DNA from 2 places in the Streptomyces sp. TAA040 genome. Region 2 is predicted to be linked to the other one. Evidence: riboswitches for the same ligand, from Rfam matches in the RefSeq annotation. Region 2 holds a riboswitch; the other holds the start of a gene.
What was found. Region 2 has a riboswitch for glycine ahead of gcvP (aminomethyl-transferring glycine dehydrogenase). Riboswitches for the same ligand answer to the same signal wherever they lie in the genome.
Positions count from the first base shown of each region.

Region 1: another riboswitch for glycine. It lies ahead of gcvT (glycine cleavage system aminomethyltransferase GcvT); the one in region 2 lies ahead of gcvP (aminomethyl-transferring glycine dehydrogenase).

Region 1 is NZ_AUKR01000002.1:218,321-221,721, forward strand. It holds gene H300_RS0103000 (enhanced serine sensitivity protein SseB) at 1-41, opposite strand, end outside; gene H300_RS24645 (hypothetical protein) at 197-808, shown strand; gene H300_RS24650 (AAA family ATPase) at 981-1,691, opposite strand; glycine riboswitch at 1,918-2,022, shown strand; gene gcvT (glycine cleavage system aminomethyltransferase GcvT) at 2,159-3,301, shown strand.
Region 2 is NZ_AUKR01000028.1:30,968-34,368, forward strand. It holds gene gcvP (aminomethyl-transferring glycine dehydrogenase) at 1-1,807, opposite strand, end outside; glycine riboswitch at 1,867-1,996, opposite strand; glycine riboswitch at 1,997-2,093, opposite strand; partial or broken gene H300_RS28055 (PRC-barrel domain-containing protein) at 2,237-2,605, shown strand; gene H300_RS28060 (DNA polymerase IV) at 2,701-3,401, opposite strand, start outside.

The DNA of each region.
Region 1 (3,401 bases), on a different contig from region 2:
CCGTAGTTCTGCGGGTGCTGCGGATGCTGGGGACCTGTCATGGCAGAAACCCTAGCGGCGCCCGCGCCCGGTGCTCCGCCGGGCGTCGCGGTCACCCGAATGCACACGCCCGGCGACCGCCCGGTTGCGTCAGGTGCATGCCGGGCGAAGAGTGAGGAGCGTCCACATCACCCGCTTATCGGAGGAACATCCCCTCATGCGCAGGAAATCGGTCGTATCCACCGCAGTAGCCGCCACGATGGCCGGTGCACTCACCCTCGGCGCCGCCGGAGCGGCCTCGGCGGCGATGCCCGGTGGCCCGGCCGGTACCGCCGTGGCCGCCCCCGAGCAGGCGGCGCCGCCCGCTCGGGCCGCCCTCCCCGACGTCGAGGCGCTCGCCTCTCAAGTGACCACGCTCGACGGCATGGACGGCGTACTCGCCCCGGTCACCGAGCTGCTGGCCGTCCTCACCGCCGAGGACGGCCTCCTGCCGGCGGCCGACGCCGCCGAACACGAGGCGGCGCTCACCGAGGCCATCGGGAAGCTCGCCACCGAGGCACCGGAGGCCGGCGACCGGGCCGCGGCCCCCGACCCGGCGGCTCTCGCTGCCGAAGCGGCCGAGGACCTGCAGGCCGCGGTGGACGCACTGCTGGAGGCGGTCGCCTCCGGTGACCCCACCGAGGTCGTCGGGGCTGCCAACGAGACGATCGCTGCCGTGGTGGCGCTGCTGCTCGAAACCCTGCTCGACGGCGACCTGCCGGCGCCGGACGTGCCCGACCTCCCCGGCACGGGCCTGCCGACGACCGGACTGCCCGGACCGCCGAGCTGACCCGGACCGCTCCGCTCACGAACCGCCGCCCGGACGGGCCGCCGCACCTCGGCGCCCGTCCGGGCGGTCACGCGCTCTGGACCGGACGGCCGGGTCCCGGCCGCACGGCCGGGGCGGCCGGGGCCGGTCGCCCACGCGACGGGCGGTCGGGTGGCCGCCACCGGTCCGGGGCTCAGCGGCAGCAGGCCGCGGGGCGGCCGGGACCGGTGCAGGTCGCCGTGTGGACCCCGGCGGCCACCGCCCGGTCGAGCAGCACCGCGGAGCTGCAACCGGTCGGCAACCGTCCGGCTTCGAGCTGTCCCAGCAGCCGGGCCACGGCCCGGCGGTGGCGGCCGAAGGCCCACCCGGAAACCGTCCGGCCGCGTTGGGTCTGCCCGGCCAGTGCCAGCACCGGCGGGACGTCCAGCACCAGCAGGTGCAGACGCAGTCCGCGCCGCCGCGCCTCCCGCCCCAGCCAGCGGCGCACCCAGGGCAGCGATCCGCAGTCGTGGACCAGCACGCTGCCGGTCGTCCGCAGGGCCCGCCACAACCGCCAGTAGTGCGTGACCCGGACGAGCGGCCGGTAGCAGGCGTAGGGCAGCAGCGGGGGCAGCCGATCGGCCCACCACTCCCGGGCGTCCTGCGAGTCGATCCGCGCCACCGCGCCGCACTCCACGGCCATCCGCCGCATCAGGGTGGACTTCCCGCTGCCGGGCAGCCCGGAGACGACCACCCGGTCGCCCGCCGGCCAGCGCAGGGTCCCGGGGCCGGCGACCGCGGTGCCGCGCAGGTCGAGCACCCGCGCGCGCTCCGGCTCCGGCGGCGCGCTCGCCTCCTCCTGCGCGGCTGCGCGCCACGGCCCCTCCCCGTCGGCGGCGGGCGGCCCACCGGCGGGCAGCAGCATCCGTCCGCCCGGCTGTCCCTCCACCGCCGGCGGCGGTGCCTGCCCCGGCAGTAAGAGCTCCGCCGCCGTGTCCGCCGCCGTACCGGTCGTCTCGTACCGGATCACGCCGGCCCCCTCGGTTCCCGTCATAGCCCCTCCGACCCCTGCCGCAACCGTTCCCCGTCCGGGCTCCCCCCGAAGCGGCCGCCCATGTCATGATGAGGCCGCCAACTCCATAACGGCCGCTTGAACCAGCGCGGGAGAGTCCCGAAGCCCCCGGAGCACCGGGTGCAGGGCGCCGAAGGAGCAAGTCCTCCCTTGAATCTCTCAGGCCCCGTACCGCGCAGGCGAGGCATATCTGAAAAGCGGGCCGGATCGTTCCGGCCCCACCCAAGGTGCAAACCACGGCCCTCGCGGGCTTGTGGCGAACCTCTCAGGTTCCGATGACAGATGGGGAGGACATGTCCGCCCCTGCCTGGGAGCCACAGATGCCCGAGAACCCCCGCCGTACCGCTCTGGACCCGCTGCACCGCGCACTCGGCGCGACGATGACCGACTTCGCCGGCTGGGACATGCCGCTGCGCTACGGCAGCGAGCGCGACGAGCACCGCGCCGTCCGCACCCGTGCCGGCCTGTTCGACCTCTCGCACATGGGGGAGATCACCGTCACCGGCCCGCAGGCGGCCGAGCTGCTCGACCACGCGCTGGTGGGCAACCTGTCGGCGGTCGCCGTCGGACGCGCCCGCTACACGATGATCTGCGACGAGCGCGGCGGCATCCTGGACGACCTGATCGTCTACCGGCTCGCCGCGGACACGTACATGGTCGTGGCCAACGCCGGCAACGCGCAGACGGTCCTGGACGCGCTGACCGACCGGCAGGCCGGCTTCGACGCCGCTGTCCGGGACGACCGGGACGCCTGCGCCCTCCTCGCCGTGCAGGGCCCGCGTTCGGCCGCCGTGCTCGGCAGCCTCACCGACGCGGACCTGGACGGGCTGAAGTACTACGCCGGGCTCCCCGGCGCCGTCGCCGGGGTGGACGCGCTGATCGCCCGCACCGGCTACACCGGCGAGGACGGCTTCGAGCTGTTCGTGGCGCCGGAGGACGCCGGGAAGCTGTGGCTGGCGCTCACCGAGGCGGGCCGCGAGGCCGGGCTGGTGCCCTGCGGGCTGTCCTGCCGGGACACGCTGCGGCTGGAGGCGGGGATGCCGCTCTACGGCAACGAGCTGACCCGCGCGACCACCCCGTTCGACGCGGGCATGGGCCGGGTGGTCAAGTTCGAGAAGACCACCAACGAGGGCAGGTTCGTCGGCCGGGAGGCTCTGGAGGCCGCCGCCGAGCAGGCCGCGACCGCGCCGCCGCGCAAGCTGGTCGGCCTGGTCGCCGAGGGCCGACGGGTGCCCCGGGCGGGCTACCCCGTGGTGGACGCGGCCGGCACGGTGATCGGCGAGGTCACCTCGGGCGCCCCCTCCCCCACCCTCGGCAAGCCGATCGCGATGGCCTACCTGGACGCCGCGCGTGCCGGGCACGACGACGCGGACGCCGGGGGCGCTTCGGTCGCGGTCGACATCCGCGGCAGCCACGAGCCGTACCGGATCGTCCCGCTGCCCTTCTACAAGCGGGCCCGCTGAGGCACCCCCGGCCCGCCGCGGCCGGTGCCCCGGCGCGTCCGGACGCGCGGGGCCCGCCGTCCGCAGCGGACGTCCCGTCCCACCTGTCAAGACCCGTTTC
Region 2 (3,401 bases):
AGGGGATCAGGCAGACCGTGCGCTCGGTGTCGCCGTTCGCACGGTGGTGGGCACGGACCGCGAGCAGACCCGCCAGTTCGCCCTGCGAGCCGGCGTTCGGCTGGACGGACACCTTGGCGTAGCCGGTGAGTTCGGCCAGCCGCTCCTCCAGCTCCCGGATCAGCGTCAGGTAGCCCTCGGCCTGCTCGGCCGGCGCGAAGGGGTGCAGCCCGCCGAACTCGGGCCAGGTGATCGGCTCCATCTCGGTGGTCGCGTTCAGCTTCATCGTGCAGGAGCCCAGCGGGATCATGCCGCGGTCCAGCGCGTAGTCGCGATCGGCGAGCCTGCGCAGGTAGCGCAGCATCGCCGTCTCCGAACGGTGCCGGTGGAAGACGGGATGGGTCAGGAAGTCGTCCTCGCGCAGCAGCCCGGCCGGAAGCGCGTCGGCCACCCGGGAGTCGAGCGCGTCCACGTCGGCCCGGACCCCGAACGCGCCCCAGACGGCGGTGAGCTGCTCCGGCCCGGTGGTCTCGTCGCAGCTCACGCCGACCCGGTCGTCGTCCGCCTGCCACAGGTTGACGCCGGCAGCGCGGGCCGCGGCCACCACCTCGGCGGCCCGCCCCGGGACGTGGCCGGTCACGGTGTCGAAGTAGGACTCGTGCACCACCTCGACGCCGCCCTCGCGGAGTCCCGCGGCCAGGATCGTGGCCAGTCGGTGCGTGCGGCGGGCGATGGAGCGCAGTCCGTCCGGTCCGTGGTGGACCGCGTAGAGGCCGGCCATGACCGCGAGCAGGACCTGCGCGGTGCAAATGTTGCTGGTGGCCTTCTCCCGGCGGATGTGCTGCTCGCGGGTCTGCAGGGCCAGGCGGTAGGCCTTCTTCCCCGAGGCGTCGACCGAGACGCCGACCAGTCGGCCCGGCAGGTTGCGGGCGAACCTCTCCCGGACCGCCATGAAGCCGGCGTGCGGGCCGCCGAAGCCCATCGGCACGCCGAAACGCTGGGTGGTACCGACCGCGACGTCGGCTCCCAGCTCGCCGGGCGAGGTCAGCAGCGTCAGCGCGAGCAGGTCGGCGGCGACCGTGACGATCGCGCCCAGCTCGTGGGCACGGTCGACGACCGGCCCCAGGTCGCGGACGCGTCCGTCCGCACCGGGGTACTGGAGCAGCACCCCGAAGACACCGCGCTCGGCGAGCTCCGCCGGGATGTCCTCGGTGAGGTCCGCGACGACGACCTCGACGTCGGCCGGTTCGGCGCGGGTTCTGATCACGGCCACGGTCTGCGGCAGGCAGGCGGCGTCCACCAGGTACACCCCGCCCTTGACCTTGCCCACCCGGCGCGAGAGCGACATGGCCTCGGCCGCCGCGGTGGCCTCGTCCAGCAGCGAGGCTCCCGAGGTGGGCAGCCCGGTGAGGTCGGCGACCATCGTCTGGAAGTTGAGCAGCGCCTCCAGCCGGCCCTGCGAGATCTCCGGCTGGTACGGGGTGTACGCCGTGTACCAGGCCGGGTTCTCCAGGACATTGCGCAGGATGACCGGCGGGGTGAAGGTGCCGTGGTAGCCGAGTCCGATCATGGAGTCGAGCACCTGGTTCCGCCCGGCCAGGTCGCGGAGCTCCGCGAGCACCTCGGCCTCGCTGCGTGCGTCGGGGAGGTCGAGGGACTCGGTCGACTTGATGACGTCCGGCACGGCGGCACGGGTCAGCTCGTCGAGCGAGCCGTAGCCCACCTGTGCCAGCATCTTGGCCTGCTCCGCGCTGTCCGGCCCGATGTGCCGCTCCGCGAAGGGGACGGAGTGCTGGAGAGCGGCAAGGCCGACTCGGTCTGTGGTCATCTGGAGGCCTCCTGGTCTGCGCGACCTTCGAGGGGCACCGCGGCGCGGGTGCCCGTCCGGCCTCCCCCTCTGTCATCTCGACCTGAGAGTTTCACCGGTCCGCAGGGTGCTCGGGCCGGCTTTCACCGTCGGTGAGGGGGAACCGTGGGGCGGCTTGCGCTCCCGGATCGCCCTGCTTTCCAGAGTGACCTCGCCTGCGCGGTACGTGGGCCTGAGAGATTCCGGGGAGGGTTTGCTCCTTCGGCGCCCGCCGACCTGGGCCGGTGGGCTCTCCCGCGCGGGGTCGACAGCCACCGCCGAGCTTACCAGCGCCCACCGGCACCGGTCTGTGGTGCGGCTCTCGACTGGCCGGGGCGGCCGATGTGGTCTTTGCTGGGAGGGAGGTGGTGGGAACTCCTGCGGGACGCCCGCGAACCATCGGGAGGCACAGTGCACACCGACATCGATCCGCACAGTCTCATCGGCCGAAAGGCCCTCGACCAGGACGGCGTCAGGATCGGGACCGTCGACGAGGTCTACCTCGACGACGCGACGGGACGGCCCGAGTGGGCGTCGGTGCGCACCGGCCTCTTCGGTCGCGACGCCTTCGTGCCGCTGACGCCGAGCGAGTTCGTCGACGAGCAGTTGCGTGTCCCGTTCCGCCGGGCGCTGATCAGGGAGGCGCCCGACTTCGGAGTCGGCCGCCACCTCAGCCCCGAGCAGGAACTCCAGCTCGCCCATCACTACGGACTGCACCCGGCGAGCCCGAGGGACGCCCCGCCGCCGGGCGAGGAGCGCGAGTTCGGCACGGTCGCCGGCAGCGGTACGGCCGGGCACCGCCGGGACGGGGACGACGCGGTCGGGGAGGCTGGAGTGGAGAGGGCCGCGGGAGCCGGGCCGGAGGCGGCACCCCGTCAGCCGGGGAACGACCCGGACTGATCTCCCGCCGGCCCCGGGACCAGCGGCAGCGGCTCTCCGCGGCTCAGCTCCGGATCGTCCGCGGCGAGAGTGCGCACCCGGCCCGGTGGGGAGTCGGGGCGCTCGAAGCGCACCGTCACGCGGCCCAGCCCGCCGCCCTGCACCCAGCCGGGCCCGTGCACGGTGTGGCGGACGTCCAGGCCGGGCAGCAGCCACTGCTCCCGGCGGAGTTCCGGTGGGGAGTCCGCCGGCACCGTCTCCGCACCGTCCCCGCCCCGCGGTTCGGGCGCGGAGGGCTCGTCCGCACCCGCGAACTGAGCGAAGAGGTCCTCCTGGGCGTAGTCGGCCAGTCCGCTCACCCCGACCCCCAGCAGCCGCACCCCCGTGGTGGTGTCCACCGACTCGACCAGCCGGGCGGCCGCCTCCCGGACGACCCGGGTGTCGTCGGTCGGCCCGCGGAGGGTCTCCGACCGGGTGAGAGTGGCGAAGTCGTGGCTGCGCACCTTGACCACCACGGTGCGTCCGGACCGGCCGGCCGCCCGCAGCCGCTCCGCGCAGCGGTCGGCCAGGTGGCCGACCTCCCACTGGATCCGCCCCCGGTCGGTGAGGTCGATGTCGTAGGTGTCCTCGACCGACACGGACTTCGACGCCCGGTCCGTGACGACCGGGCGGTCGTCGACGCCCCGGGCCATGGTGT